3 regions of the Parageobacillus caldoxylosilyticus genome follow, and region 3 is predicted to be linked to each of the others. Evidence: riboswitches for the same ligand, from Rfam matches in the RefSeq annotation. Region 3 holds a riboswitch; each other region holds the start of a gene.
What was found. Region 3 has a riboswitch for lysine ahead of BV455_RS13175 (aspartate kinase). Riboswitches for the same ligand answer to the same signal wherever they lie in the genome.

Region 1 (10,865 bases), 1.7 Mb from region 3:
ATCGGGCAATACAATGAATCGCGTCACTAAAAATCCCACAATTGTCGTAATCGTCATCCGAATGACCGAGTCGGCAGGAATCGAAACGATCTCCCCTTTATTTTGAAAATGCTCAACAATTTTTCTAAACTTCTCATATACGTGTGCTGTAAAAATGCGCTGAAATTGCTCCTTAATTTCTGCATGAAACGCGATCTCCTGCCAGAAAACGCGAATTGCCGGCAGGTATTTTTTCACAAATTCATAACGGTTTTTCAAAAGAGCGCGAATGAAATCTTCATAGCTTTCATATTGGCTTTCGAACACTTCTTTGACAAACTCTTTCGCTAAAAATGGGGCGACGGACTTCAATAGCGTCGGAGTGACAATCGCTAGCAGCAAATCTTTTTTCGTTTTATAATGGCGGAAAATCGTCCCTTCGGCCACGCCAGCCTTCTTGGCGATTTCGCTTGTCGAAGTGGCGGCATATCCTTTTTCCGCAAACATTTCAATCGCTGCTTCTAAAATTTTGATTTGTTTTTCACTAAGCTTCACATCTTCCCCATTTAGTTGTAACAGTTCTTTCAGCCACTGTTCCTCATTCATCATGTGACAACTCCTTACTCACTGCTAAATTTTTCGGTATTTTTTCAAGGCAAACACGTTTAAGGTAATGAAAAGAAGGGCAAATCCGAACAAGACGAACAAATCCATGCGTATGTCGCCAAGCCCCACTCCTTTATACATTACGCTTTTAAGGGCATCTCCACCATAATACATTGGCATCGCTTTGGCAATCATCTGCAGCCAATTGGCCATTCCTTTGACTGGAAGGACGCCTGCAAAAAACACTTGCGGGATGATGACAATCGGAATAAACTGCATCATTTGGAACTCTGAATTTGCAAATGCGGATAACAAAATTCCTAAAGATAACGCAACAAGCGCCAGCAGCAAATTAATGATAATCACGTGCCATAAAGACCCTACCAGCATAATATCTAATACTTTCACGGCAAAAAAGACAACAATCACTGTTTGAATCACGGCAAACAATCCATACCCTAACAAATATCCAAAAACAATGTCGCTTCGGCGTATAGGCGTTGCCATTAACAGTTCGAGCGTGCCTGTGGTGCGTTCGCGCAATAAAGCAATTCCAGAAATAAGAAAGACGAAGAAAAAGACAAAAAATCCGACTAACACAGGGCTCAATACATCAAAAAAGGAAGTGTCTTTATTACCGTATACATAAGCGATGTGCATTTTTGGTGATGATACTTGTTCCATTTTTATTTTCGGAGCATTCAACGTCTTTTGCAAATGTTGAATCCACTCTTTCATGATGGATGCTTGCTTTTTTGCTGATTGTGCTGCGATCACTTGCTGTATTTTAATTTGTAATGCTTTTGTTTTGGATGGATCCGAGTTTTCAAACGTTAATTGGATGCCTTCACCTTTGATTTGCATAAATCCATCCAGTTGATCATCCACAATCGTTTTTTTGGCATTTCCCACTCGTTCATATGTTATAACTGTAATATCTTTGTCTTTTAATTGCTTCACTAAGGCGTCGTCGGCATTGGCAACGCCTAGTTTCGGATTCTCGGCTGTGTTGCTAGTAAATAAAAAATGAAACAACGTTAAGATCAATAACGGAGCAACGAACATCAATGCAAGTGTCCGCTTGTCGCGCAGCATTTGCTGAAAAATTCGTCTGACAACAGCGATCGTTCTCATATATTTTTCCCTCCCGCCTTGACAAATACTTCTTCTAAATGGTTAACAGCATATTGATTTTTCAGTTCAGATGGCGATCCGCCTGTAATTATTTTTCCATCCCTCACCATAGCCAGACGGTCGCATTTTTCCGCTTCATCCATCACATGGGTTGTTACGACAATCGTTTTTCCCTCGTTTTTTAATCGGGATAATTCGTGCCAAATCGATAATCGTAATTCTGGGTCGATCCCTACTGTCGGCTCGTCTAATACGAGTATTTGCGGATTGTGAATGAGAGCGATCGCAAGGGATAAACGGCGCTTCATTCCTCCTGAATAAGCCATCACTTTTTTCGAAAGATGAGGAGTAAGCTTCACTAAGTCTGCCGCATAAGCGATGCGCTGTTTCCGTTCTTCTTTTTTTAACTTATAGAGTGAAGCGAAAAATTGTAAATTTTCTTCTCCCGTTAATTCTGGATATAAAGCATCCGATTGTGCCATATATCCAATTTTTGACAAAACATTCATATTTGGCATCGCAGCGCCCAACACTTCCACTTCTCCTTGAAAATCGCTGTCCATTCCTACTAAGATTTTCACTAACGTTGTTTTTCCCGAACCAGAAGGACCTATTAAACCGTATATTTCTCCTTCCTTCACCGTTAGATTGATGTTGCTCAATACTTCTTTCTTCCCGAACGATTTACTTACTCGCTTAGCGACAATGATGGAACCCATGGGAACCCCCCTCTATCAATGTTGATTTTTATAAAAAATCTAACCCCCAAGGACTAAGTTGCATAAATTTCCCAGAGGGTGTTTCCATTAGCTTCCCTGAACCTTCTATTCTTGCAGGCTGCCTATTTCTTGTTTCGCATTGTTTTTAACACGGAAATCAATCATAGAACCATGAGACGGTTCATGTGGCGACAGGAGAATTTCAACTGATCCCTTTCCCTTTATCAAAATCAAAGAAAAAGAGTTCTCGAAGCCCAGCAACCATGAAACGCCGCGGCAGCCAAGAGTCAATTCAATCGCGGCAAAATGGCGGCATAAGCTCCGGCACCATTGTGAATAATGGTGCTCCAAAGAAAACGAGAAGAACAAAAATCGCCATCTATAAATATGAGTGATTACTCACATCAATTATATATGGAAATAACCTTCCGTTTCAAGTGAGTAATCACTCATTTTACAATTTTTTTAGCCGTCCCCCTTTGCACTGCGGACAGCCGGAATTTCTTTTTCCTATATTTCATCTATACATAGTTGAAAGCCATAGCACCATTCCGTCAGCTTTTTCCCGCCGATGTCAATGATCCCCTCGGCAATTTTCTCGCCCCCTAGCCGCTCGTAAAACAGGCGTGACGGATTATCGGCAAGCACCCAGACGACCATCGAACGAATTCCATCACGTTGAAAATCATCAACCAGCGCTTTGACGAGCTTTGTTCCGTATCCTTTTCCTTGTGCTTCTTTTAATAAATAGATGGCGTATATTTCCCCTTCATACTTCGCTTCTTTTCCATGTGTGGCGCGGTTTTTCCCCCCGGAAATAAACCCGCATACCTTTCCATCTTCTTCAACGACAAAAATCGAATGTTTTGGTTGATTTAATCCGCGTTGCCAGAGCTGTTCTTTTTCGCTTACGCTTAATTGTGCCAAATACTCTGCAGGCACAATGCCTTGATACGTTGTCTTCCAGCTTTCCACATGAACGGTCGCAATGGCTTTTTCATCCTCCATCGTTGCTTTCCGAATATTCATCATTTCACCCCTCATTCGTACGATAATGTATGTTCCTCGATTAAGTTGAATGGGCGGCGATGGTTCGCGTACTCAATAATATGCTGGGTAATATTTGGATACAAAATAATCCGAGAGAGATGAGAAAAGGGAATCCATTTTACCCCTGTTTGATTTTCGTCCGCCGAAGTCGGACAAAGTTGGAAGGAATCGTTAATCCTTTTACATTCAAATATGATGCTTACTTGATGCGGCGATGTTAAAGAAATATTCTTTTGCAAGTGAGGAGCTATCTCGTGTACAAATGCAATCGGACCAACCTCTACTTCTACGCCCGCCTCCTCTAATGCCTCCCGTTTTACCGCTTCAACCAATGACTCCCCTCGTTCTACGCCGCCTGCTGGAAGATTGTAATGCAGTCCATTTTCGTCTTGAAACTCAACAAGAAGCACAGCATCATTTTCAATAATTAAGGCACCAGCACGGACACGAATATGATACATATCATTGTTCTCCCTTCATTGAAAAAACTAAAGCTATTTCATTCAACAAAAAAGGAAGAAATCCTTCGTTGATTTCTTCCTTTTTTTGTTGTTAAAGTTGTTTGTCATCGACGCTATTCAGCCACCGCTCAATCTCGCCGACTACCGATCGGACGCAGCCGTCTTCAAACGGCGAAATAAGGTTGGCGGCACGGACTAATTCGGTAAACGGCTTGCTTCCGCCTTGACGGCATAATGTCAAATAATCGTTCCACGCCTCTTCATAGTTTTCACGTGAACGTTTCCAAAATTGGAAGGCGCAAATTTGTGCTAATGTGTAGTCAATATAATAAAACGCCGTCGTGTAAATATGGCTTTGCCGCTGCCAAAATCCGCCGCGTTCCAAATAAGCGTTGCCATCATAGTCTCTTGTCGGCATATATTTCCGTTCGATTGACCGCCATGCTTGCTTCCGTTCCGCCGGCGTCGCGTTCGGATTTTCGTATACGAAGTGCTGAAATTCATCCACTGCTACGCCATACGGCAAAAATAACAGTGCATCGCTTAAATGATAAAATTTATATTTTTCCGCATCTTCTTGGAAGAATAACTTCATCCACGGCCATGTGAAAAACTCCATGCTCATCGAATGAATTTCGCACGCCTCCAAGGTCGGCCAGTTATATTCCGGAATTTCGTAATGGCGGCTTTCGTAAACTTGAAACGCGTGCCCCGCTTCATGGGTAAGCACATCGATGTCTCCGGATGTGCCGGTAAAGTTCGAGAAAATAAACGGCGCTTTATAATTTTCGATATATGTACAATAGCCCCCGCTGGCTTTTCCTTTTTTCGCGATAAGGTCCATTAGTTCATGCTCGATCATATATCGGAAAAACTCGCCCGTTTCCGGCGACAGTTCTTCATACATCTTTTTCCCGTTTTCAATAATCCAGCTTGCGTCCCCTTTTGGCGTTGGATTCCCTGTTGGAAAAACAAATGCTTCATCATAATATTTCAATTTCTCGACGCCAATGCGCTCCCGTTGCCGCTCGCGGAGCTTGACAGCAATCGGAACGATATGCTTTTCGACTTGCTTGCGGAATTTCGCAACCATCTCGGCGTTATAATCCGTTCTACCTAAACGGGCATAGCCAAGTTCCACGAAGTTTTTAAATCCGAGCTTTTGCGCAATGGCGGTGCGCACTTTCACAAGCTGATCGTAAATCTCGTCAAACTTTTCTTCATGCTCTTGGAAAAACGCAAAGCGCGCTTCGCTTGCCCGCTTGCGCATCTCGCGGTCCGGTGATTCGACAAACGGCTGCAGCTGCGCTAACGTCCGTTCTTCTCCTTCAAAGAAAATTTTCGCCGACGCGACCAATTTCGTATATTCGCTCGTCAGCTTATTTTCCAGCTGCAGATCTTCCACCACGTCCGGAGAATATGTTTTTAATTCCGTCTCGGCGAGCGCAAACAATTGTTTCCCCCATTTTTCCTCGAGCTGCGAGCGGAACGGAGACGAAACAAGCGCCCGGTAATAATCGTTCACAATCCCTTTGACAATCGGCTCGACTTCATCGAAAAAGTCTTGTTCTTGTTTATAAAATTCATCGTTCGTATCAATCGTATGGCGGATATAACAAATGTTTGCCATCGTGCTGAAATGGTTGCGAAGCTGATTGATTTCCTGCATCGCCTCATTCTGTTCTTCCGCGCTGCTCGCCTTCTGAAACGATTGCAACGCTTGTTGAAACGATGCTTTTAACTTCTCCACATCTGGCCGTTCATAGCGAAACTCGGAAAATTTCAATGAAATCCCTTCCTTTTCTTTCAATTTCCTTATCTTAGTTTGTATTCCATCTTAGCACGGAAAATCCTTTTTTTCTATCGAGAAAGGCTGTTGACGGTTTTTGTCGAAAAACGTATAATAATAACGTCAATTGAATATTTTTTCTTCTCATCCACATCGATGAGATAGAGGTTGCAATGAACAAGAGTAGTAGAAACGAGACACATAGAATCGACGAGTTTCCACGTCAGGGCTCATGGCCAAAGTTTGCGGCGAACTCTGACGCCATAAACCGGGCCTGTATCCGAACAAGGACAGGACTGTCATCGTTGTAACAAACGATGAGAAGTTGGATACGATGTCTCATGCACCCGTTAAAACTTTTGGGTGTATTTTTTTTGAGGAAAAACAAACTAAAGCAAATCAGCATCAGGAAGGAGCTATCAACTGTGCAACAGCAAAAACTCGGACTATGGTTATTAACGGCGCTTGTCGTTGGCAATATGGTTGGTTCAGGCATTTTCATGCTGCCGCGCTCGCTTGCAGAAGCGGCAAGCCCGCTCGGCGTTATTTTCGCATGGCTGTTAACGGGCGCAGGCGTCTTAATGACGGCGCTTGTCTTTGGCAACTTAGCGATCCGCAAGCCGGAATTAAACGGCGGGCCGCAAATTTATGCAAAAGAATTGTTTCCAAAAGGATCGAACATCTCGATTCTATCTGGCTTTATGTCCTCATGGGGATATTGGATCGGCAACTTCGCCGGCAACGTGGCGATTATTACGACATTCGCCAGCTATTTATCGACGTTTTTCCCCATTTTAACAAGCAAACAAACGCTATTTGCCATCGGTTCGCTTGACGTAAAACTAGGAAACTTGCTCACCTTTGCCGTTTGCACGGCGCTGCTTTGGGGCATGCATTTCATCATTTTGCGCGGCATTGAAGATGCAGGAAAACTGAACTTTCTTGCTACGGCGGCAAAAGTGCTTGGATTTTTCCTATTTATCGTCATTGCTTTATTTGCGTTTGAAAAAAGCAACATCGGCTCGCTTGTTGCTCCGCGTTATGATGAAGCTGGCCATTCCATTGGTTTGTTAGGGCAAATTAATAATGCGGCGGTATCGACATTATGGGCGTTTATCGGCGTCGAATCGGCGATTGTTTTTGCATCGCGTGCGCGCAAACAAGCCGATGTCAAACGTGCGACAATCCTTGGCTTGTTGATTGCCCTTGCGATTTATATCGGCATTAGTGTGCTTGTCATGGGAGTATTGCCGCAAAAAGAACTCATTCAGTCGGAAAAACCGCTTGTTGACGCGATTGTTGCGATTTTAGGCCCAAGCGGCGGCTACATTCTTGCGGGGCTCGGTTTAATCAGCTTGCTCGGCTCCACGCTTGGCTGGGTGCTGCTAAGCGCCGAAGTGCCATACCAGGCGGCAAAGCAGGGTTTGTTTATTCCAGCGTTTTTAAAGGAAAATAAAAAGAGAGTGCCAAGCTTTTCTTTAGTTCTTTCGAATGGATTGGCGCAAATCTTTATTTTTTCAACAGTTTCCAACTCGATGTCAGCGGCGTTTGATTTTGTCATTTACATCGCGACATTAGCGTATCTCGTCCCGTATTTTATCGCCTCTGTCTTCCAATTAAAGCTGACGCTGACCGGCGAAACGTACAAGGGTGCGGCACGGGGCCGCATGATCGATGGGATCGTTGCCGTTCTGGCAACCATTTATTCCATCTGGGTCATCATCGCCGGCACCGCAGATATCAAAACGTTTATGCTTGGAGTTGTCCTGCTTTTAAGCGGCATCTTCTTCTACCCGCAAGTGAAAAAAGCGGCGCAGCAAACAGAAGAAAAACAAAAAATGTCGGCATAACAAAAGCGAACGTCCGAAAGCCGCGGGCGTTCGCTTTTATATTTTTCTCTTTTCTTCTCCATCAATCACTATTGCCTCCGAATCTATCAGCCTTGTCACGCGGCATGAAATTTGTGCTTCAAACGTTTGCAGCCGCTCTTCTATGGAGCAATCGCCCGGAAACACATCCTCCCGGCCTAATGCGGAAAGATTATTCGTCCGTTAGGTGGTTACCTTATCATACCGTTATTTTACCATGTTTTAGAAGGAAAAGTAATTCGTTTATCGAAATACTATAGAGAAAATTTTTAAAAAAGGAAGTGTCTTCGATGACTGTACGGGACGCAAAGAAAAAACATCGCGGCATCACCTCAGAAGATTTGTTTCGCATCCGCTTTGTGAGAGACCCACAATTCTCCCCAGATGGCGAGAAAGTCATCTTTGTGCAAAAAACGATTGATGACGAACGGGAATATCGCTCCCACCTTTTTCTCCTGGCATTAGCGGATGGCAAAGTGAGACAATGGACGTTTGGAAAAGTAAAAGACTCTTTTCCGCGTTGGTCCCCAAATGGAAAAATAATCGCGTTTCTTTCCAACCGCTCCGGCAAAACACAAATTTGGATTCTTCCGACAGACGGCGGGGAAGCGCGCCAGTTAACCGCATTAAAAAACGGAGTGCGCCACTACTGCTGGTCGCCGGATGGGCGGTTTCTCGTAGCACTCATTTCGCTTGGCAAGGAAGAAACGCTGGAAGAGCGCGAGGAGCAAAACAAAAAAGAGAAAGAAAAACGCGAGCTGACACCGCTTGTCGTAGAGCGGCTGCAATATAAATCCGATGCAGCAGGATTTCGCGATGATAAACAGGATTTGCTTGTCCGCATCGATGTAGAAGCAGGCAAGATTCAAGCTCTGACAGACGGCGATGACGAAATCAGTTCATTCGCCATCTCTCCTGACGGCAAAACAGTCGCATTTGTCGCCAATCGGAGCGATGAGCCTGATTTTACGTTTGCGCGCGATATATTTCTTCTTGACATCGACAGCGGAAAAACGACAAAAATCACAGATGGAAACGGGTTTTTCACTTCGCTGTCCTGGTCTCCGGACGGAAAAGCGCTCGCGGCGATTGGACATGAACTCGAATATTTAGGCGCTACGCTAAATCGAGTGTGGATTTTCGATCTCGCTGGTGGAAAAAAACGGTCGCTTACCGCCAATTGGGATGTCCATGTCGGTGATGCGATGGTAGGTGACATGCATTCCGACGCGCCAGGTCCTGGACTCATTTGGGATAAAGAAGGAAACGGTATGTATTTTCTTGCTTCCGAACGAGGGCGCGTTAACCTTTATCATGTAGCGTTGGACGGAACCATTACACCATCTGTAGTCGGCGATTTCCATCTGTATGGATTAACGATTCACCCGCATCAACATATAGCGATTGCGGCAATTAGCGATCCAACACATATTGGTGACTTACATACCATTTCTCTTCATGATGGGAAACGAAACAAGCTGACAAATGTGAATAAGGAGTTGGAAGAAGAGATTATCCTTTCCAAACCGGAGACATTCACCTATCCATCCCGTGATGGCTGGACCATTCAGGGCTGGCTGATGAAGCCCCCTCATCTCGAACAAGGGCAAAAAGTGCCGCTCATCGTCGAAATTCACGGCGGTCCGCACGCAATGTACGGTTTTACTTTTTTCCATGAAATGCAGGTGCTTGCGGACAAAGGATATGCGGTGCTGTTTACGAATCCGCGCGGCAGCCATGGCTATGGGCAAACGTTTGTCAACGCGGTGCGCGGCGATTACGGCGGGATGGACTATGCAGACATTATGAGCGGCGTCGATTATGTGCTTGAGCATTTTGATTTTATCGATGAAACGCGCCTTGGCGTCACTGGCGGAAGCTACGGCGGATTTATGACCAACTGGATCGTCGGACATACGGACCGCTTTAAAGCAGCGGTAACGCAGCGCTCGATTTCAAACTGGCTCAGCTTCTATGGTGTGAGCGACATCGGTTATTTCTTCACAGAATGGGAAGTCGGCTGCAATGTGTGGGACGATCCGGAACGGCTTTGGCATCATTCTCCGCTGAAATATGTAAAGAACATTCAAACTCCGTTATTGATTCTCCATAGCGAAAAAGATTACCGCTGCCCGATCGAACAAGCCGAGCAGCTGTTTATCGCGCTGAAACATTTAAAGCGGGAAACGAAGCTCGTCCGCTTCCCGGAAGCAAACCATGATCTTTCCCGCAGCGGCCCTCCGGCGCTTCGCCTTGAGCGGCTCAATCATATTGTCGGGTGGTTTGAACAACATTTGACATAAAACAAGAGTCCCGTAACTGGGACTCTTTATGGCGATGAATATTTATGGAATTAACTCGACATAATCCCCTGTCTTCAGCCCTGCCGCATTCGCTTCATCTGTATCAATATGCATATCGAGCGCGAAGTTTCCACTGACGCGGACGATGACTTCATCAAAAATTAAGGCTCGCTCCCCTTGTGTTTTTACTTTTACGACTTGTTTATCTTTTACTCCGATTTTTGAAAATAAGTGGCTGCTTATGGCAGCCACTTATGTTAAACAATCGCAAATTATTCCCTTTTTGCTCCGTATCCCAACTTTTTCAATAACGAAATCGCCTGTTCCTTTTCTTCCGTAGTTAAGCCGGAAACGGTTTCGTGAATCGTCTGCGCATGCTCCGGAAAAACCTTTTCGATAAACGCTCTTCCCTTTTTCGTGATCGAAGCATACGTGACGCGACGGTCTCTCTCGCATGCTCTTCGTACAATCAACCCTTTGCTTTCGAGCTTATCGACCACATATGTAATGCTTCCGCTCGCGAGCAAAATTTTCTCCCCGATTTGCTGCAGCGGCTGATCCCCTTTATGGTAAAGCAGCTCTAATACGGCAAACTCGGTTGGATTGACGCCGAACGATTGAATCGATTTATTCACTTGGTCATTAACAGACCGATAGGCTCTTGATAAAACGATAAACAATTTTAATGATTGTTTAATGTCCTTCTCCTTCGCCATTTGCAATCAAACCCTTTTGTCGCTAAATATTTATAAAGGCATGTCCCGTTGCTTTCCGCAAAACACCGTTTTCTTACTTGCATTATACTTTAACTATTTGATACGGCGCAAATGTTTTTTAAAGCAACATGGGCGGCATCATACTCGTAACTTGGTGACTTTTGTTTATTATATTAATGTATGAATATGTTCTGTTTATGGTTTGGGCGGTTATCACATTCGAGCGGAAAACGCATATGG
Region 2 (10,865 bases), 1.5 Mb from region 3:
TATTAGCGGAAGCGATTGCAGGCGGCATTACGCTTTTTCAATTCCGAGAAAAAGGAAGCGGTGCGCTAGTTGGCGAACAAAAATATGAGCTCGCCAAGCAATTGCAGCACATTTGCCAAGAGCATGGCATTCCGTTTATCGTCAATGACGATGTCGAACTAGCCCTCGCTCTCGACGCAGATGGAGTGCATATCGGGCAGGAGGATGGAGACGCGCGCATCGTCCGTGAAAAAATTGGTGATAAAATTCTTGGCGTTTCCGCGCATAATTTGCAAGAAGCACAAGCGGCAGTCGCCGCTGGCGCCGATTATATCGGCGTCGGTCCCATCTATCCGACGAAATCGAAGGAAGATGCGAAAAAAGCGCAAGGACCGGGGATCATCCGTTTGCTGCGCCGCCATGGCATCGCCATTCCGCTGGTTGCTATTGGGGGCATTACGGCGGACAATGTCGGCGAGGTCATCGCGGCAGGGGCGGACGGTGTTTCCGTGATCAGCGCCATCGCTTCTGCCCCATCTCCGGCGGTGGCTGCCAGACAGCTGGCCCAAGCAGTGCATTTAAGCAAAAAGGGTGCCCAAAAGTAAGGGCACTTTTTTTGCTTGCCTAAGAAACGGCTTGTTTTCTTTTCGGCAAACGCAGCTCTAAAAGCGGTTGTGTGATTTGTACGATCGGTTTGCTTCCAAGAAGGAACACAACGAGAAACGACAATCCTAACAGCAGCGGATAGCCGTGAACGCTCATGATAAAATTCGGAAACTTTGTCTCGTGCAAATATTTTAAAATAAACCCGTGCAATATATAAATATAAAACGTTCTTTGCCCGAACACGGAAAACGAATAACGCTGGTTTGGGATCAGAGCGAGAAAACTGATCATCATCAGTGTGCTTGCCCCATAAATCATGAGACGTCCGGCAACGCCAACCTTTTCGGGAACGCCAAGTGTATCATATGATTTAGAGCCGTACAGCCATTCCTGTGGCAAATCCGGAAAACCAAAATGAATCAGAACGAACATGGTGATGAGTGCAACAATGGAAAATAAGCGAATGCGCCATGTAAATAAGCGCTCAATCTCGCTTTTTTCAAGAAAAAATCCTAGCAAAAAGAACGGGAAAAACGTAAATGTACGCGATAGGCTCAGCCATTTTTCCGCATCAAGCATTCCGGCTCCGACCCCTAAAAGAAGGGCAAGTGACAGCGATATCGATTTTGGCATTTTGGCAAATACCCATAACAGCACGTTCCAGCTGAACAAACTGATCAAAAACCATAAACCCCAATGAGGAGTTAACAAATCAAATTCGAGCGAATCTTCTTCATATAAGAAGAAATAATAAATAGAGTAGAGCAGTTGAAAAATAAGATAGGGAACAAGCAGCTTTTTCGTAATTTTTTTAAAATATCCTTGTTGATGAAACTTTTTTGCGAAATAGCCGGAAATAAAGATGAACGCTGGCATATGGAAAAAGAAAATCCAAACGTATAAGCTATGCACCCATAGCACATTGTCGATATATGGGCGGAGAAAGTGACCGAACACAACGAGGAGCATTAATATGCATTTCGCGTTGTCAAAATAATAATCCCGCTCACTCATAGTGTCTTCCTCCCTTCTTATTTACACCAATTCGAATCATACTCCTTCTTTTTTAAGGGGTCAATAGTTGATTATTCATTTGGAAAGGTGTGGCAAGCGCATGATCGATAGGGAAGAACGGGAAACTACTGATATGACCCAGCTTTTACAAGTCATCAACGCGAAAGGGGACGAAGGGGAGATAGAACAAATTGTCCATCCCGTATGCAACGACGAGTTATTCTGGAAAAGTTTGCGCGCGTTAGCGGAAGATAGCGACAAAACAGATGAGGAAGGGAGGGAACATTTGTAATGGAAATGGTGCGTGCAAAACAAATCGCGGAGTCAGGAAAAATCGTACCAGTCACATACGAAGGCCAGCAAGTAATGATTCAACACGTGGATGAAGAACGGAAAATGGCGCGTATTTATCTCAAGAACAAACCGGAGGAAGAAATGGAAGTACCGGTTCGCCTTTTGCAAGAAGGATAGTCGTAGTCGTACATGCGGATGGCACGTTTCTTGTTTGTATGATATAATGAAAAAAAATAACTCAACATATGGAGTGAATCAAATGAACATCGGGTTTGGCGAAATTGCCCTTATCGTTTTCTTCGCGTTGTTGATTTTTGGACCGAAAAAATTGCCGGAATTGGGACAAGCGGCGGGAAAAACGTTGCGGGAATTTAAAAACGCGACAAAAGGAATCATTGACGACGAGGAACAAAAAATACAAAAATAAGGACTTGGTGCTGCATGCCAAGTCCTTATTTTTGTTCCAAATCGCACTCATGCAATGGAATGACTTTTGTTTTTTTCACGAACTTATAGCCAAGCCAGACGATAAGGAAAAGAGGCAACCCGATATAGGAAACAAGCACTCCGTACCAGTCGATCGTCCCGCCTATGAACGCTGGGTAGTTTTGCCCTAAAATGACGATGGAGCAAAGAACAAAGGCAAAGATCGGACCGAACGGAAACCATTTCGCTTTATACGGTAAATCATCAAGACTTTTCCCTTGCGCCACATACGCTTTGCGGAAGCGGTAATGGCTGATGGCGATGCCAAGCCAGGCGATAAATCCCGACATGCCGGAAGCGTTCAGCAACCATGTATATACCACTCCATCGCCAAAGAGTGAGGCCAAAAAGGCAAGCGTTCCTAAAGAAGAAGTAACGATGAGTGCATTGACGGGCACGCCGCGCTTATCCAATTTCGCTAAAAATTTCGGCGCCTTTCCTTCGCGGGCCAAGTCCCAAAGCATGCGGGTCGATGCGTACATGCCGGAGTTGCCTGCGGATAATACGGCGGTTAAAATGACTGCATACATGACGGACGCGGCAAAGGCAATTCCTGCTTTGTCAAACACAAGCGTAAATGGACTTACCGACACGTCGTCATTAGCCAGCTTAGGATCTGTATAAGGGATTAACAAACCGATGGCCAAAATCGCCAGCACGTAAAACAGCAAAATGCGCCAAAACACCCGGCGAATGGCACGGGGAATGCTTTCTTTCGGATTTTCTGTTTCTCCGGCGGCGACGCCTAACAATTCTGTTCCTTGGAAGGAAAATCCCGCTGCCATAAAGATTCCTAGCATCGCCATAAAGCCGCCGTGAAACGGTGCATCTTTGATGGTAAAGTTTTTAAAGCCGACCGCTTCGCCGCCCATGATGCCAAAGATCATCAGAAAGCTGACAATCAAAAAGATGATTACCGTTGCCACTTTAATAATGGAAAACCAATATTCCGCTTCGCCAAACCCTTTAACGGATAAATAATTTAATAAGAACATAATCGCTAAACAAAGCGCGCTCCATAAAAGCGATGGGCTGTTCGGAAACCAAAATTTCATAATCATCGTCACCGCGGAAAGCTCCGCCGCAATTGTAATCGCCCAGTTATACCAATAATTCCAGCCCAACGCAAATCCTAACGCAGGGTCGACGAATTTCGTCGCATAGGTGCTGAACGATCCGGAAACGGGCATATAGGCAGCCATTTCGGCAAGGCTTGTCATTAAAAAGTACACCATAATGCCGATCGCGATATAGGCGGCAAGCGCTCCGCCCGGTCCCGCGGCATGCACTGCTCCGCCGCTGGCTAAAAATAGTCCCGTGCCGATGGTGCCTCCAAGGGAGATCATTGTTAAATGGCGTGTTTTTAATTTTCGTCTTAGCCCGCTTTCCGAATGCGAAACAGTTAAAGAGCCAGCCGTTGTTTTTGCTGGTGTTGCCATCATTGAACCACTCCTTTTTGGATTAGGCTAATAAACTGAGAATGCATAACTTTTACTTATAAAATAAAATCTGGATCCTATAAATAAAAAAGCCGTCGAAGGAGATTCGACGGCAGTATGGTTTGGCAACTGCATCCATCAAATTCTCCCACGAAGATAGCGCTCCATGCGTGCACATTCGTGCGCGCATGACAGTGTTGCCCCTATTCGGCGACAACCCCAGCCCAAACATTCAGAGCAATGTTCAGGCTTCGGCAGCTTTTCCTTTCCGGCAAAGTCTTTGACGTGCTCTGCGTCTCGTTTACCGTACTCATAAAAGCTGCGACCTCTACTTCGATGGTCGAATGAGCGGTTTTATTCTATTATGTTAATATATTAATATATTATGGCAATTATTGCAACAAAAAAATAGAAATAAGAGACAAGTATTGATAGATGCTGCCATATAATAGCGGTATCGAAGTTTTTCTAGCGCGCCGGTTTGTTGGTAAGCAAGCCGAAAAACGATAGGGTGATCTCCGATGTTAAGAAAAATAATGACCACTATTATTGGCAGCATTTTTCTGGCTATCGGCATCAATGTATTTTTAGTTCCCCATCATTTACTCGATGGGGGCATTATTGGAATCGGTTTAATCGTGAAATACATTTGGCATGTAAAAGCGGGGCTGACCATCATTTTATTAAGCATTCCCCTTTATATTATAGCTTGGTTTTACTATCGTCCGTTTTTTTATAACAGCCTGCATGGTTTATTGTTTTCTTCGTTGATGATTGATGTATTTTCTGTGCTCCGCGGCGCTATTGTGCTCGATCCGATTCTTAGCTCTATCATTGGCGGCGTTTTAGTCGGCTTTGGAATCGGTATGATGTTGCGGGAAGAGACAAGTACGGGGGAACGGATTTATTAGCGCAGTTTATTGCGAGAATGACCAATTGGAATGTGGGAATTATTATTTTTCTGATGGATGCGCTGATTATTACGATTGGCAGCTTTATCATTGATTCGACTTCATTTCTTTATTCGCTCATTGTCGTCACCGTAGTAGGGGTGGTGACTACGATGCTGACACAGTCGAAAGGATGGAGACATTACGTGATGTAACCATCTCCATCCAGCTGGCTAGCTCGAGCGGCTGGCTAATTCCAGCGCACGATAGACGTTGATCAAACCATATCCGTAATACGGATCTTTGCCGTTGTTCCCAAGATCAGTAGCGGTGTCGATAATAATTTGCTTCACCTCATCGTTCGACAAGCGGGGATTTAAAGAACGGATGAGACCGGCTAATGCCGTGACGTGGGGGGCGGCCATCGATGTTCCAGACAGCGCCGCGTATCGATGATGCGAGAACGTGCTGGCAATATTGGTCCCTGGTGCGACTACATCCAAATAATTACCGTAATTGGAATAAGAGGCGAAGGAAAGATCTGGATTTACTGCGCCGACGCTGATCACTTCTGGATAGGCGGCGGGAAAGCTTGGCTGAGAAGTACTGTCGTTTCCTGAAGCGGCAACAAGCACGACATCGCGGTCATAGGCATAACGAATCGCTTCTTCCAATACGGTAGAAGGCTGATAATTGCCGAGGCTCAAATTGATCACTTTTGCCCCATGATCGACTGCCCAGCGGATTCCTTTTGCTACGTCAAAACTGGTGCCATAACCATCTGCATTTAACGCTTTAATAGGCATAATCGGATTGAACCACGTGATGCCGGCAACGCCTTCATGGTTGTTTGGCTGCGACGCAATAATGCCTGCCACGTGTGTGCCGTGGCCGTTTTCATCTTCCGGAATATTGTTCTCGGTAAAAACGTTATAGCCCGTTTGCAGGCGACGGGCAAGATCTGGATGATCCAAATCGACCCCGCTGTCGATAACGGCAATGGTAACGCCTTTTTTTCCGCGTGATAACATCCAGCCAGCTTCGGTGTCGATCGCCGGCAAATTCCATTGATAACGCGAATATAATAAATCATTTGGAATTTCGTTTTGTAAATAAATATAGTTTGGCTCGCTATAAGAAACAGTTGGGATGGATTCAAAATATTGATGTAATTCAAGATATGTTTTGCTGTTAGATCGAAAGATGAAAAAGTGATCAAACTGATTGATCAATTTTCCGTCGATTGCCCGTTCTATTCGTTTGATCTCTTGTACTGCAGGAAGTTTTCGAAACCGAACCGTGATTTCATGGTTAAAATAATGGCTTTTGTCGCGGCCGTTATGATCGATTTTTATAATTTTCGGATGACGGTTCAACTGATTTTTGATTTTTTCCCCCATTGCAAAACTGTCCAATGTTACGACAGTCGGATGAGAACGAGGAGTGGTTGCCTGATAAGGGGCTGGTTTCGGCTTTAGCTGATTCGTTTCTTCATGATGGACTGTCGGACGATATGTTGTCACCATTGCTATGATCATTGCAAAGACGATGATCATTCCAGCGGCGATAGCAAAAAGAGCACGTTTACTCATCTGTGTGTCACCTCACTAGTTATAGGGTGAACCAACAGAAAAAAAATATGAAAAAATGGGATTCTTACCTTGACGGTTGAATCCCATTGAAAGCAGTTAGCGTACGTTACTTGTTTGTAGCGCCTGCTGCGCTGCCTGCATATCAACGCGTAATTGTTCTTGGACGTTTGCCAGATGGTAATACCCTTTGTTAATCATATATTGGCTAATTTGTTCGTAAAGCTGAATGGCGTCGTTCAAATGTGAAATATTGTAAAAAAAGCTGGTCCCATTAACGGGATCCAGCTTTTTTAGTTCATCATTCGCACAAGTTTTTTCGTAAACAATAGCAAAATCAGCCCTAGTCCGATGGTTACGCCGCTAATTAAGCTGAAAATTTCTAAATAACCTAGAGATTGGGTAAATGCCGCTAATTGACCAGCCAACAATTGTGCGACACCAGTTCCTGCTAGCCATACCCCCATGAGAAGCGATGCTAAGCGAACAGGAGCAAGTTTACTTACCATCGACAATCCGACTGGCGATAAGCAAAGCTCACCGAGCGTGTGAAGGAAATAAGTGAAAATGATGAATAATAAATTCGCTTTTTCGACGATATGTTGCTCATCGCTTCCTGTTTGCAATACAGCTGGAATTAGTACGGCAAATCCAAGACCAAGCAAAATCATACCAAGACCCATTTTTGCTGGAATTGGCAAGTCACCGCGTTTTGAATTCGAAAGCTTAATCCAGATTTGTGAAACAATCGGTGCCAACACGATGATAAAGAATGGGTTTAGTGATTGGAACCAAGAAGTAGGCATCGTCCAGCCGCCGATCGATTTATCTACAAATTTGTCTGTATATAGTGTTAAAGAACTTCCAGCTTGTTCAAATCCAGCCCAGAAGAAAATAACGAAGCACGTTAAAATAAAAATAACAGCAACGTTTTGTTTTTCTTGTTTTGTTAAAGGAGCTTTTGTTTTTGTTTCCTTGTTTGTTTTCTCTGGTGCGCCGACAGGTTTTTTACCAATATCTCCTAAATAACGATTTCCAAATAAATTGAAAATTAATTGTCCAATGATCATACCGATCGCAGCAGCTAAAAATCCGTATTTAAATCCGTAATGGATGACGCCATTAATGTTCGTTGCGAAATATTCTTCCGCTAAAAATCCGCATACGAGTGGCGAAAATAATGCCCCTAAGTTAATTCCCATATAGAAAATGGTGAACGCTGCGTCTTTTCGTTTATCGTTTGGAGCATAAAGTTCCCCGACAAGCGTGGAAATATTCGGTTTAAAGAAACCATTACCAATAATTAACAAAAGCAATCCGATGTATAGCCCTGTTTGATTGTTGATGGCAAACAGGACGATGTTACCAAGCGCCATCGTAATACCGCCAATTGTAATCGCCAATCTTCTTCCTAAAACTCGGTCAGACAAATAACCGCCAACAAGCGGAGTGAAATAAACTGCACCAGTAAAAAATCCATAAATCGTCATTGCGACGCTTGGTTTGATTCCTAATCCGCCGCTAACAAGTTCTGTTGTTAAATAAAGAACAAGGATCGCTCTCATTCCATAGTAGCTAAATCGTTCCCAAAGCTCTGTAAAGAATAGCAAATAAAGCCCGGGTGGGTGTTTCATTTTTTTAGGCTGATTTTGCAACGTCTGTGTTTCTGGTACTACACTCATTATATTTCCTCCTTGCTGATATAATGACACTACCGGCTTTAATGTCTTTTTATGTCTTTTCGTGTCTTTTTATGTCTATTTTAATTTACAAAATATTTATATGTCAACAAAATTATATATAAATATATAATTCTAAATTTTTAACAAAATTAAATCCGCTATTATAGGCATAAAAATTAAATTAAATATTTTTTTTAAATAATTTTTTATGGTATTTTAATAAAATTTTAAAAATTTAATATGTTATAAGTTTTTAACATTTTTCCGAGAAGTCTTCCTCCTCTATACAGAGCAAAGGCGGGAGATGAATTGGAAGGTTTTTGATTCCCAAAAACGAACATATCTACATATTGCGTAAGCAAGAAGTAGTAGAAGGATTGGACTGCTCCATCGGTTTTGTGCCGATGTTGCTGGAAGATTGCTGATGAATTCATCGAATGAAAGGAGACCGCCTTCTTCTACGCGGAAGCTTTTTCGATGGAGAGGGTAAGAAACTCCCGCCTCTAATGTAGGTGAGAGCTTCATTTGTAGTAAAATGGTTAATTTTCATGGGAAGGGGTACACTATGCCTGTTGCATATTCTTGATGGACGGTGAGAAAAAAGGAATGCGCAAAACATATATCATCATGATCATTTTCCTTTTGTTGTTAATTAGTGGGGAATTTTTTCTCAATACCAATTTCGAATATGCATTCTTACCTGAGAAAGACGATGTAGTGAAGTATGAAGCGAATAATCAAACGGGGACAGATATTTGGGGAAAATGGATTAGCGCGGAAACAGGAAAAGTGAAAAAATTATCAGATGGTACAGAAACGCCTGTCTCTGCTAAACAAGGTGCTATTGCTGTTGATAAACAGCTCCTTCAATTAGGACGCGAAGTGTTTTATAAAGAAACATTTGGCAATGAGGTGTTTTTGACGGATATTATGGGTATTGTGAATGGACCGTTAACCATGACGAATATCGCTAAGGCGATTATTGCTTTAAAAGGAAAGGGAACGACAAATTTACAAGTTGAGCTGGCAAAAGATATTACCATTGGTAACCGGACGTATAAAAAAGGAGAAAAAATTGACACAGGCATTGATGTCCCTAAAGGATCCTTGTTGCCGTTAGGGATGCCGGTTGTTTGGGATCACGGTAAACTTCGCATTGGCATTAGTTGCGCTGCTTGTCACGCGACGGTTGATCCGAAAACGAAAAAAGTGGTGGAAGGAGCACCTAACAATGATTTAAATGCTGGATTGCTCATGGCATTAGCAACCAATTCAGCCGCTTATTTTACACATGCGGACATAAAATCACTGAAAAACTATATTCGTTCTGTTGATCGGGTAGTGGTGGATTCAAAAGGGCGGAAATCATCGCTTCCTGATCCGCAATTGCTTGAAAAAGAGGTAGACCGTATTTTCGCAAGCTGGCCGCGGGGGAATTTCGATTCTACTATCGATATGAAAGCAAATCCGTCGCAAATACCGGATTCATTTACATTAGGAGATCATCCATATGGATGGAGCGGGTTCGCAGCAGCTGGACCGTTCCGTGGGCTTTCTACGTTTAGCAATAACGTTCACGCACAAAACGCTGATTCTCTTGCGCAATCGGAAATTAGCGAAGCGTTATTTGGAGTGGATAAAGAAGTGTATATTGGAACGATACTGCAAAATGCCGCTAGCCCAAAATTTCGTTATAAGCCGAATGTGAACGAAAAACCATCGGAGTTTTTTGCAAAGGTAGATCCGACCCCTGGTGTTGTCGGTGTCAACAAACTCGTTGCTCCACCGCAATTTCCGAAAGTATCGCTCGTTGCACCGGACGGGCTAGTTGTTAGTGAACCTGGATATCGATTTAATGAACAAAATAATGCTGTAGCTGCTTGGCAAAACACGATTAATCCGCCATCCCTAAGCGCAAAAATAGATGCAGTGCAAATAGAAAGGGGGCGTGGCGTATTTGTTAGAGCTGGATGTATACGCTGCCATGCGGGGGCATATTTAACCAATCATCGTGTTGTTTCGGCGAAGGTTGTCGGAACCGAGCCATCGCGGGCACAAGCATTAAAGAAAACAGAAAAAGTATTTGGTGAAGCGGTTTTCTATGCTCCGGATACACCTGTTCCAATTCCAAAAAACGCTAAAGTATTAAAAGTACCGACAGAACAGCTAGATAAAGAACAAATACGTTTAGCATTTGCACATGGCGATTCTCCAGGGGGGTATAAAGTGCCTAGCTTAATCGGCCTTTCTTGGAGCGCTCCTTATCTCCATGATGGGGGTGTTGCGGTCGGACCAAACGGGGAGCTCGGTTTAGCCGAAACGCTGGGAAAAGGGATTGTGCCCGATGCGCGCAATAGTCTTCGCGCGTTGATGGACCGAACGCTGCGGCAACAAGTGATTCGTGCGAACGCTTCTGATCCACACCTCCGTGCTGTGCATGTAAGCGGTGATGGACATCGTTATTGGATTGACCAACAGTCGGGATTTACGAAAGAAGAACAAGAAGCAGTGATCAATTATTTACTTTCCCTTACCTATCCGTAATCGATTGGGAGCAGTTCACTCGCAAAAACATATCCTCCTCGGTCCACACTAATGGATAGAGGAGGGAGCTGCATGGACAAAACGTGTTTTTATTGCCAATGTGAATGCGATGACCAAGTTTATTATGTATCGTTTTGTGTTTCAGACGAAGAACGTGAAGAAGCGTTATGTCCGGAATGTTACGAGGAGTGGCTTCACGGTATAAAAGGATAGGATAAAAAAATAAAACCGCACCTTACGGCGATACGGGTGCGGTTTTTTTGGTAAGCGGCGGAGTTGCGATCGTCTCGTGAAGATCGCTTTTTTCGTCGTAAGAACGGTAAACGATGGGAGCGGAGTTAG
Region 3 (10,865 bases):
AGCCAAGCATAACCGGATTGTCCACGATATTGGCCATCATTTCATAGTTTACTTCCGCTCCAAACGCGGCTTGAACGCGCGTTTCATACACATGCCATGTCACAAAAATTAACGTGATAATTCCCGTAATCCGCTGCAGCATAAACATCCAGTTACGGAAATATCCGTAATTTCCGACATTAAATTTCGCCGTAAAAGCAATATAAAGACCATAAATGGCATGGAACAGCAGTGGAAGAAAAATGACAAATATTTCTAAAAAATAACGAAACGGTAAATTCTCCATAAAAGAAGCCGCCCGGTTAAACGCCTCTGGTCCTCTTGTCGCAAAATGGTTTACGACCAAATGTTGTACTAAAAAGATCCCTACTGGAATGACTCCTAACAGTGAATGGAGCCGACGGTAATAAAATTCGCGATTTCCTGCCATATGTAAACCCCCTTTAATAAATAAACAGTGAAAAAATCGTGTGCTCCCCATCCACAATGAGTGAAATGTAACGGCTTCCATTTCCATTAATCATTGTGTCACATTCATTGTACCCCCACATTGTACAAGCGTCAAGAAAACAAAGTCATAAAATGTTCAAACATTTGCATACGAAAACGATAGAGAAAAATAGAAAGAAAGATAATGCACGTCCCCCTCTATTTCGCTATAATGATGAATGGATAGAAAGAGGGGAATCATGTGAAACTGCCAACACTAGAAGAACAATACAAGTCATTAGAAGACATCTCTATTTCCGCATTCGGCGCGGAACTTCTCCGGCAAATTGTCCTTCCGGAATTGCTGGGAAAAGAAGCGGCCAGCATTTTATACTGGGCTGGAAAAAGTTTAGCGCGCCGCTACCCGCTCGAAACAGTATCCGATATCATTACTTTTTTTGAAAAAGCCGGCTGGGGGACACTGTCCATTGTTGAAGAGCGCAAAGACGAACTTCACGTAGAACTGTCCGGCGACATTATTGCCGCGCGGTTTACCCTTCATGAGCATTGCACCTTCCAGCTCGAAGCGGGATTTCTCGCCCAGCAAATCGAACAACAAAAGCGCCTCGTCACCGAAGCATTTGAACAACAAAAAAGGCGGGAAAATAAAGCACTCATTATCATTAAATGGGACCGCAAACAGCAGATAGAATAATAGAAAGAAGCCTGTCCGGTGCAGGCTTCTTTCATTTTATGCGCGCACTGCCGCCGCTTCTTCGGCAAGTCCAAACGCTTCATGGAGCGCTTCAACTGCTCGAACCATGTTTTTCTCATCAATGACAGTAGAAATTTTAATTTCTGACGTGCTGACCATTTTGATTTCAATGTTCTCGCCTGCCAGCACTTCAAACATGCGCGCCGCCACCCCAGGGTTTGAAATCATGCCAGAGCCAACGATCGACACTTTCGCCAAGCCGCTTTCATATTGTACGTTTGCCTCTTCAAGCGATTGCAATACTTGAAGCGTTTCCGGCAAATCCTCCGTACGGATCGAAAAAGAAACAGACGTAATGTCCGCATTCCCCGCGCTTTGAATAATAATGTCCACATTAATGCCTCGCTTTGCGAGCGCCGTAAAAATAGTCGGCAATGCATATAAACTGTTTTTGATTCTAGACACTGTCACTCTCGTTACTTGATCTTCAAAAGCGATGCCGCGTACGATTAAATGCTGTTCCATCGAAACTTCCCCCTTCACGATTGTACCGCTTTCTTTTTCCATGCTTGAGCGCACCTCAAGCAGCACTTCATAGTTTTTCGCAAATTCCACCGCGCGCGGGTGCAGCACCCCCGCTCCTAAATTGGCTAGCTCAAGCATTTCATCATAGGAAATCTCTTTTATTTTTCTTGCTGTCTTTACATAGCGCGGGTCGGTCGTAAACACGCCAGTTACATCCGTATAAATATCGCACTTATCTGCTTTTAACGCCGCCGCCAGCGCCACCGCTGTCGTATCGGAACCGCCGCGGCCGAGCGTGGTGATCTCCCCTGTTTCCGTCACGCCTTGAAACCCGGCAACGATCACAATTGCCCCTTCATCAAGATAACGGCGGATTCTGACTGTATCAATGTTCATAATGCGGGCATTGCCGTGCATTTCTTCCGTTGTAATCCCCGCCTGCCATCCCGTTAAGGAAATGGCTTTATATCCCTTTTCCTGCAATGCCATGGCGAGCAGGGCTATGCTTACTTGTTCCCCTGTCGAAAGGAGCATATCCATTTCCCGCTTGCTTGGCTGTAAGGAAATTTGTTTTGCCAAATCAACAAGTTCATCCGTTGTCTTGCCCATTGCGGAAACAACAACGACAACTTGATTCCCCTTTTCGGCCTCCTCTATCACCCGAGTGGCCACGTGTCGAATTCTTTTGATCGAACCGACGGATGTTCCGCCAAATTTTTGTACAATAATTCCCATTTCGTCTCACCCTTTTGCCTGTTTATAAAATAAAAAAAGCAATGAGAGAAATCTCATTGCTGTGCATCACGAAAACGGAAACAAGCGAATTCGCCTCGCACAGTGAGATAGCTCTCCAAGATGAATAACATCTTGACAGTCCTACATTTCTTAAACGCAGGACCAGCGGAAAAAGCAATGAGACTTTTCCCACTTCGGCGACGCTCCCCTTTCCACACTCATCATCGGAACTCATTTTCCTCCGAATGTGTACTCTTGAAGTTCGCACCTCTATCTTCACTTCAGCGATCGGAAGTGTATGAATATGCAATTTAGAGCAATAATATCAAATTTTTATGCTATTGACAATACTACTCTCGTAATTTCTTATAAATTTTTTCAGCCACCGTGCGCGGAATGTTCGCTTGTTGCAGCTCTTCGACCGTTGCTTCTTTCATGTTTTTCAATGAACCGAAATGCTTGAATAGCGCTTTTTTTCTTTTTTCGCCGACGCCAGGAATATCGTCTAACACGGAGCGAAACATCGTTTTTTCCCGCGTCTGCCGATGGAATGTAACCGCAAACCGGTGCACCTCGTCTTGAATGCGCTGCAGCAAATAAAACTCTTGGCTGTTTCTCTCAAGCGGCACGATTTTCGGCGGATCCCCCATGATTAACTCCGATGTGCGATGCTTCTCATCCTTGGCGAGGCCGGCAAGCGGAATATTCAGACCTAATTCATTTTCCATCACATCGCGTACCGCTGCCAAATGTCCCTTCCCACCGTCAATAATAATCAAATCGGGAAGCGGAAGCTTTTCTTTTAGCACGCGCGTATAGCGCCTCCGCACCACTTCACGCATCGATTCATAGTCATCGGGCCCTTCGACTGTTTTCACTTTATATTTGCGGTATTCTTTTTTCTCCGGCTTTCCATCAATGAATACGACCATCGCCGATACTGGGTCGGCTCCGTAAATATTGGAATTGTCAAACGCTTCAATACGGTGGGGAACAGGTATTTCTAATATTTTTCCTAGGTTTTCCACCGCCTTGATCGTCCGCTCTTCGTCCCGCTCGATTAGATAAAACTTTTCCTTCAAGGCAATTGCCGCATTTTTGCTGGCCAGCTCGACCAATTCTTTTTTCTTTCCCTTTTTTGGCTGCACAATCGTGACTTCTAGCAGCTGACCGGCAAGCTCTCCGTCGACTTCGGCAGGCAAAATCACCTCTTTTGGCTTTAAATGATTGGCCTTGGTATAAAACTGTCCTAAAAAAGTCAGCAGCTCTTCGTCCGGATCTTGATACATTGGGAAAATTGATACATCGCGCTCGATCAGCTTCCCTTGGCGAATGAAAAAGACTTGCACGCACATCCAGCCTTTGTCATACGCATAGCCGAACACATCGCGGTCGATAAAGTCATTCAAGGTCATCTTCTGCTTTTCCATTGTCGCTTCAATATGGGCAATTTGGTCGCGGTATTCTTTCGCCCGCTCAAATTCGAGCGCTTCCGCTGCTTTCATCATCTTCTCTGCCAATTCTTTTTTCACTTCCTGATATCCACCGTTGAGGAAACGAACGATTTGCTCAACCATCTCTTTATTTTGTTGTTCAGACACCGGATATACACATGGGGCAAGACATTGCCCCATATGGTAATATAAACAAACACGGTTCGGCATGGTCGAGCATTTGCGCAGCGGATAGAGGCGGTCTAACAGCTTTTTCGTCTCATTGGCCGCCTGCACGTTCGGATATGGTCCGAAGTATTTGCCGCCGTCTTTTTTCACTTTTCTCGTAATGAGCAAGCGCGGATGTTTTTCCGCCGTAATTTTAATAAACGGATAGCTTTTGTCATCTTTCAGCATGACGTTATATTTCGGATCATACTTTTTAATTAAATTCATCTCTAAAATAAGCGCCTCGGCGTTGGACGAAGTGACGATATATTCAAAATCGGCAATCTCATTGACAAGTCGCTGCGTTTTTCCATCATGCGTGCCGGTAAAATACGAGCGCACGCGGTTTTTCAGCACTTTTGCTTTACCGACGTATATGACCGTACCGTTTTTATCTTTCATCAAATAACATCCCGGCTGCTCCGGGAGTATGGCTAATTTTTCTTTTAAGTGATCATGCATCATAATCACTCCATCAAATTAATTCATCCATTCATACAACGTAATGTTTCCGTACACCGGATCTGCCAGTGTGCTGGAACGATATATTTTCACTTTCCGCACATGGCGGGAAAGGGAAATCCCCTGTGCTTGAAAGCCCTTGACCACATGATCGGTCATATAAATTTTAACATGTCTATAGTTCTCCTTGTCTTGTAAAAAAAATGAAAAGTGCAATACGTCTTTGTGTGGAAAATCGACATCAAGATACTGCAATACTCGCGTTTCCTCCCATGTATATAGAACGAAATTTTCTCTGCTGTCGCGTAAATCATACGCCAACTGATAGGCTGCTGGCAACTGCAATGCTTGTTCGCGCAGATGCCATGTCCCCGTTACGAATTGCACGGCTAACACAGCCAGCGCTATGCTCCATCGATACATAGACAGATGATGGCGGACATAGCAGGTCCATCCGTACAACAAAACAAGATGAACAAGCGGGAGAATGTGACGCGGTTTCTCAATATTTTGCGCAAATAACGCCCAAAGAAAATAAACAAATCCAGAAACGAGAAGCCAGCGCGGAAACAAGAACTTCCTTGACCGCCATATCGCTGTCCATACAACCATATACAAAAAAAGCAGGATAACGTTTTGGCTTGCTATCCCTGTCCATAAAATATTATAAAAGAAAAAATGAATCACTCGTTCCCATAACGGCTGCCCGTCATTTGCCGCTGTTCCTCCCCATTCCTCAAAATGGCCGCTTGTAAATGAAAGAGCCAGTTTGAAAAAGGATTGGAAACTTCCTTCTGTCGCCGCAACCGCTGTGATCCAAATAAATTGGAAAAAGGCAGCTGCCGTCAAAAAGCAAACGATTCGGCGGACACTGCGATGTTTTTTCCAATCTTCGTACCATAAAAACAAGATTGCCACCGCAAATGGAGCATACGACAAGCGGATTCCCGTTAATAGGCTAAAAAAAGCAAGCGGAAGAAGCTGCCGTTGCCATCCATCGCGCTCTCTTGCCCACTCAACGGACCACCAGTACCACCATAGCGCCGCTAATGCCGCACCGTCCGACATCGGCTGTCCAGCAATGACCATAACATAGCTGGCTGACTGAATGAGAGCACTAATGAACAACGCAGCCGCGGTCGAGAGATATTTTTTTGCAAGAAGAACAATTGGAACGGTTGCGGAAAACATGGCAACGACACTGAAGATGGATAGCGCCTTCGCCGGGTTGTCAACGAATGCATGAACGAACATGCCGCCAAGAATGAAATACGGGTATCCCGGAAAATGCGGCTGCATCGCCAATAAATCATAACGGTCTAACGCCAAGGCAAAATCGACCTGATCCCATGTCGCCGCATAAGGGCTCGCATAATATATTTCCAGCAAGAACAAACTTGCTAATATAACGAAACTAAAATATGACAAAAATCGATTATTTCCTAGAAAATGTTTCATCGCCTTTCTCACCTTAATCATTTATAAAAAATAAGAAAAAGCACAAGACAATCATGTCTTGCACTTTTTACATCACCTTTTTCGTTTTTGGTTCAAGCGCTTGAACGACCGTTTTTGTTTGCTCCATATTTTTCTTTGTATTACGGTTCGCAACTAATAAATAAATCACGACAAAATATCCAATATAGGCAATGACTTCTTCCAGCGATGGCATGGATGAATAGCCGAAGAGCGCTTTTAAAAACACGCCGACCTCTCCTGAAAAGACAGGCGCGACGCCGTGATCGCGGAGATAATGTTCATAATCAATCGGATGTTCCGGAAGCAGCCATGTTAAATCATAAACGTGAGGCATTACGCTGCCGATGATATTTAAATCCTGAAGCATGGAAATGCCTTGGACAAGCAAGCCCGCAGCAATCAAGACGATGAACGCTCCGGTTACTTTAAAGAACGTCTTTAGCGGGATGCGCATCGTTCCTTTGAAGAAAAGGTAGCTGACAACCGCCGCAATCGCAATTCCTGTCGTCGCTCCCCATCCTTGCATCGCCGCACCGATGTTGCCATGGGTAATCGCGGCAAAGAAAAAGACCGTTTCGACACCTTCGCGGAGAACGACTAAAAACGAATGGATGACCATTCCAATGACATTGCCTGCCGTAATAAATTGATCCATCTTTCCTTCAACGCTTTTTTTCATATCGCGGCTATGCTCGGCCATCCAAAAGACCATTTGTGTCAGCAAAATCGCCGAAACAAACATAATGCCGATCTTTAAGTACGTTTCGCTTCCCATCGCGGCAAATCCAGTGAACACGACTTGGAAAAGAATTGCGACCCCAACGCTCGCTAAAATCGCCAATCCTGCCCCAAGCCAAACGTACTTTGTATATTCTTGATGGCCGACTCGCTTTAAATAAGACGTAATAATTCCGACAATCAGCAGCGCCTCGAGTGCTTCACGGAACGTAATTAACAGCGCTTGAACTTCCATCGCATGTGTCCCCCTTTGTTTCCATCCGTCATGTCCGCTTGCGACGCCATGAATACACGGCAACCCCGGCAATCACAACAATAAGAATCGCAATCGGAATCCAGTTTTTTAATTTGGATAAGTCCGTCCATTCTTTTTTCTGCACTTCTTGCGGCTTTTCCGTTGCACTTTCCGAAAAATGTCCCACTTTCAAACTTTTCAATCCAAATTGCTTTTGCAACGACGTTAAAATCGTTTCCTTGCTTTTCTTAAATTGCTCAATATCCGCTTTCTTCTCGCCGACACCAAACAATCCTGGGTTTCCTAATGACTGCAGCGCTTTATTGAATTCATCTCTTAACCGTTTATCAAGGGCTGCATCTTTGCCTTGCACCATCGGGGAAAGCGCTTCGTATGTAGCAAATGCCTTTGCTAATAACCGTTTGCTCGTATCATACTGCTCAAAATTTTTCTCGATATTTTCCAACCGGCGTGCGATATTTAAAACAAGAATTTTTTCCATAGTTTCCAAAACTGCTTCTTTATCCTTTTTGTCGAGCGCCGATAACACTGCTTGCGAAGGCTCCGTTCCCATATGCATATCGATTTCTTCTTTTACCGTTTCGAAAATTTTGCGCGCCTCCGTAAAGTTTGGCGGCTGCTCGTTTAACTTTTCAGCCATTTGTTTATAAACTTCCGCTACTTTTTCTTCATTCGGGTCGCCATAGGAGTACGCAAAAGCAGAAATCGGAATACTATTGAGAATGAATATCATCGCTAGAGAAAAAAATAAATAAAATCGCCTCATTATCGATCTCCTCCTACACCACCAATGATAATGATTATCATCTTCTATGTCAATATATTAATGAAAAAAATTCCCTTTCCTGTTCGCGAAAAGGAAAGGGCTACGAACATTGTTTGTCCGCTATGCTTGGGAGGCGATGGGCGTCTTCATCAATCACTACTTTTTTCACCGGCCGCCGCATCTCCCTCCAAATTGCTGGAAGAACGGCCGTGACATACGCGCGAAATTTAATAAATGACTGTCCCGTTGTCCGCACTTGATAGCGAATCGGTACTTCTTTGATGCGAAACCCTTTGCGAACTAAATTTAAAGTAAGCACTTGGGCGTAGTTATAATCATGGATGATCTCCGCATGTTCCATCGCTTGCCGCGAAAAAGCCCGCATCCCCGATTGCCCGTCGTAAATCCATGTTCGCAGAAGAAGCGATTGCAGAAACGTAAAGAAGTAATTGCCCAGACGGCGATGCCATTTCATCCCGCGAATCGTGCCAAGAAAGCGCGAGCCCATCGTATAGTCCGCTTCTCCCGCAAAAATCGGAGCGAGCAATTCCGGGATTTGTTCCGCCGGATATTCATTATCCGCATCAATCATCACGCCGATATCCGCACCGAGGCGGAGAGATTCCTGCAGCCCTTGGCGTACAGCGGCACCAAGCCCGCGGTTTTCCGGCATTTGATAAATGTAATCAGCGCCTGCTTCTCTTGCAGCTGCTACGGTGTTATCGGTCGAACCGTCATCAATGACCAATACTTTCACATCCACATAAGGATGGAAAGAACGCGGAATTCTGCGAATGACCTCGCCAATCGATTGCTCTTCGTTATACGCTGGTAAGAAGACGATCACTTTTTGCTTCTTCATCTTCTGCTTCCCTCTTTCGAATCGCTTCCGTTAACACGGGCCCGCGGCTATGGCTCGGGTACGGTGCGCCCAACAAATAAGCAATCGTCGGCGCCACGGATACGAGACTTTTCTTTTCATCGATCCGTTTGCCTCGCTCAATCGCCGGTCCGTACAAGAAAAACGGCACAAACCGCTCTCCTTCATCCAAATGCCCGTGTCCGCCGATGCCGTCTGCTTGTCCGTGATCGGCGCAAATGATTAACGTTGCATTTTTTAATTTTCCTTTCTGTTCAAGCCACTCGACGTACTCCTTGATAAGCGCGTCCGCTTCTTCTATTTTTTGAAGATATTCCTCGTATAATACGCCGCGGCTGTGCCCCGTTTGGTCCGTGGCAATTAATTGAACAATGAGCAAATCAGGATCTTGCTCTTCCATAATGCGTTTGGCGCGTTCGATGATATTACGGTCAGCTACGTCATTATGCATGACCGCCGTTACCGTTTCGACATCATCTCCAAACGAATCGACGAGATGGGCAATGCCAAGCAGCCGCCCCGTTTTTCCTATTTTTCTTAGTGAGTCAAAAATGCTTTCTACCTTGATGCCAAGCTTCCATACCATATTGGAGCGTATGCCGTGTTCAAACGGATATGTTCCGGTGAACATCGAGGTAAAACAAACGACAGTACGTGCCGGATAAACCGTTTCCATTTGCGTAAATTCCGTCCCCTGCTGGCGCAGCCGTTTTAAAAATGGGGCATTGGCTTGTTCAAACCGATCTTTCCGCATGCCGTCGATGACAATCACAATGACTTTCTCATTGATTGGCTCTTTTGGAACGCTGGCATTATTGGTGTATGTCGGAATGATTTTTGGCTTCCAATCAAATAACTGGCTGTGCAAAATGAAAGAAAATAAAAAGACACCTGCATAATAGAGTGCAAAGCCCGCAAGAGAAAGATCGCCTGCTTCTCGCTCCAGCTGTACGTACACATACTGCCAAATCGACAAAAGCAACAAAAATTTCGGCAACTGTTCTTGCGCGTTTCCGCTTGTCGAATCGCTATTTTTCAGCACTAATTTCCAAAAACGGGTAAAATTCCACCATGATGTACCAATGCGCAAATGATAGTAAAGCGTACCCCAAAAAAAGACGGTAAAGAAAAAATATAGCCCCAGTGCTAAACTTAGCAGCTTAATGTCGGCAAACTGCCAAACGATTAAAAACACAACGTATGGAATCCATAAATAATTTCGCAAAAATAGCGGATAGTCGTACATATAATAGATAACAAAAAGCGGAAGCGCTGCTAGAAAACCAAAGAACCAGTGTTTCATATGCTCGATGGTACCGAAACTGGCAAGATGGTAGATCGCCATCGTCCCGATAACGAAAATCGGCGTAAACGGTTTTCCCTCGTTCAGCAAATTCCAACATCGCGCCGCTACTTTTTCAAATGTTGAAGCTTCTTTCATTGTCTCTCCCTTCCTTTTTTCCAAGCCGCCCCAACGAACGAAATATCTCTTGGAGACATAAACAGCATGGCAATGCCAACTAAATAAGAAAAAACAAATTTGAACGCATGGGCCATCATCGCTGCCATATACGCGCTGTTCCAGTCCGGGACGATTCTCGTAACCGCAAACGCCATTACCGCTTCATACGTCCCCAGCCCGCCTGGAGCGATTTGAAACACTTGACCGGATACAGTGATGCTGTTGACCCATACGGATTCCCAAAAGGACAAGGGCAACCTAAGCATGTGGGTCATCTCATAAACGACAACCGCCTCACACAACCAGCTGAGCGCAATCATGCCCACCATATAAACGCCGCGTTTTCCTCTTAATGCACTTTTTATCATGCGATGGTGTTTACGAATCCATTCTGCATCCGATTTGCGTGACAGCAAAACAGTAATTGCAGCTGCGCCGATTATTCCTATAACACCAATAACCGTTGCATTGATTGCAGGAAATCGATTGGCGTATGCATACATTCCCCATGCCGACAAAAGACACAAAACCAGCATGTCCAAAAGCCGCATCACCGCCACCGAGTGAACCGCTTCATCGACAGACACGTCCTTCTGCTTTGCTAAAACAGCAACACGGGCAATATCGCCTGCTTTTAACGGAAAAATATGATTAATAAGCAAACTTAAAAAAATACCTTTGGCGTATACAATCAAAGAAATTGGTTTTCCCACGTATGACTTCCATGCCAGCGTCCTTAGCCAAAAGGAAGCGACGT

Region 1: linked by a shared signal. The riboswitch ahead of BV455_RS04385 (amino acid permease) and the one ahead of BV455_RS13175 (aspartate kinase) in region 3 are both predicted to bind lysine.
Region 2: linked by a shared signal. The riboswitch ahead of BV455_RS00995 (amino acid permease) and the one ahead of BV455_RS13175 (aspartate kinase) in region 3 are both predicted to bind lysine.

What each region holds. Positions count from the first base shown of each region.
Region 1 covers NZ_CP040553.1:854,179-865,043, forward strand. Annotated here, with positions in the region: gene BV455_RS04350 (TetR/AcrR family transcriptional regulator) at 1-585, opposite strand, end outside; gene BV455_RS04355 (ABC transporter permease) at 610-1,719, opposite strand; gene BV455_RS04360 (ABC transporter ATP-binding protein) at 1,716-2,438, opposite strand; gene BV455_RS20755 (hypothetical protein) at 2,624-2,833, shown strand; gene BV455_RS04370 (GNAT family N-acetyltransferase) at 2,949-3,467, opposite strand; gene BV455_RS04375 (NUDIX domain-containing protein) at 3,479-3,949, opposite strand; gene BV455_RS04380 (M3 family oligoendopeptidase) at 4,041-5,735, opposite strand; lysine riboswitch at 5,893-6,074, shown strand; gene BV455_RS04385 (amino acid permease) at 6,164-7,588, shown strand; gene BV455_RS04390 (S9 family peptidase) at 7,897-9,909, shown strand; partial or broken gene BV455_RS04395 (PduL/EutD family phosphate acyltransferase) at 9,952-10,125, opposite strand; gene BV455_RS04400 (MarR family winged helix-turn-helix transcriptional regulator) at 10,182-10,625, opposite strand.
Region 2 covers NZ_CP040553.1:174,475-185,339, reverse strand. Annotated here, with positions in the region: gene thiE (thiamine phosphate synthase) at 1-584, shown strand, start outside; gene BV455_RS01015 (acyltransferase family protein) at 604-1,599, opposite strand; gene BV455_RS01010 (hypothetical protein) at 1,700-1,891, shown strand; gene BV455_RS01005 (H-type small acid-soluble spore protein) at 1,891-2,070, shown strand; gene BV455_RS01000 (twin-arginine translocase TatA/TatE family subunit) at 2,153-2,320, shown strand; gene BV455_RS00995 (amino acid permease) at 2,346-3,818, opposite strand; lysine riboswitch at 3,968-4,157, opposite strand; partial or broken gene BV455_RS00990 (YitT family protein) at 4,340-4,923, shown strand; gene BV455_RS00985 (S8 family peptidase) at 4,942-6,300, opposite strand; gene BV455_RS00980 (hypothetical protein) at 6,397-6,540, opposite strand; gene BV455_RS00975 (peptide MFS transporter) at 6,591-7,979, opposite strand; gene BV455_RS00970 (hypothetical protein) at 8,586-10,523, shown strand; gene BV455_RS00965 (hypothetical protein) at 10,596-10,736, shown strand; gene BV455_RS00960 (hypothetical protein) at 10,759-10,865, opposite strand, start outside.
Region 3 covers NZ_CP040553.1:2,585,521-2,596,385, reverse strand. Annotated here, with positions in the region: gene BV455_RS13185 (succinate dehydrogenase cytochrome b558 subunit) at 1-430, opposite strand, end outside; gene BV455_RS13180 (YslB family protein) at 692-1,144, shown strand; gene BV455_RS13175 (aspartate kinase) at 1,181-2,404, opposite strand; lysine riboswitch at 2,505-2,685, opposite strand; gene uvrC (excinuclease ABC subunit UvrC) at 2,755-4,527, opposite strand; gene BV455_RS13165 (nucleoporin-interacting protein) at 4,546-5,985, opposite strand; gene BV455_RS13160 (FTR1 family iron permease) at 6,053-6,979, opposite strand; gene BV455_RS13155 (hypothetical protein) at 7,008-7,766, opposite strand; gene BV455_RS13150 (glycosyltransferase family 2 protein) at 7,867-8,628, opposite strand; gene BV455_RS13145 (alkaline phosphatase family protein) at 8,588-10,087, opposite strand; gene BV455_RS13140 (lysylphosphatidylglycerol synthase transmembrane domain-containing protein) at 10,084-10,865, opposite strand, start outside.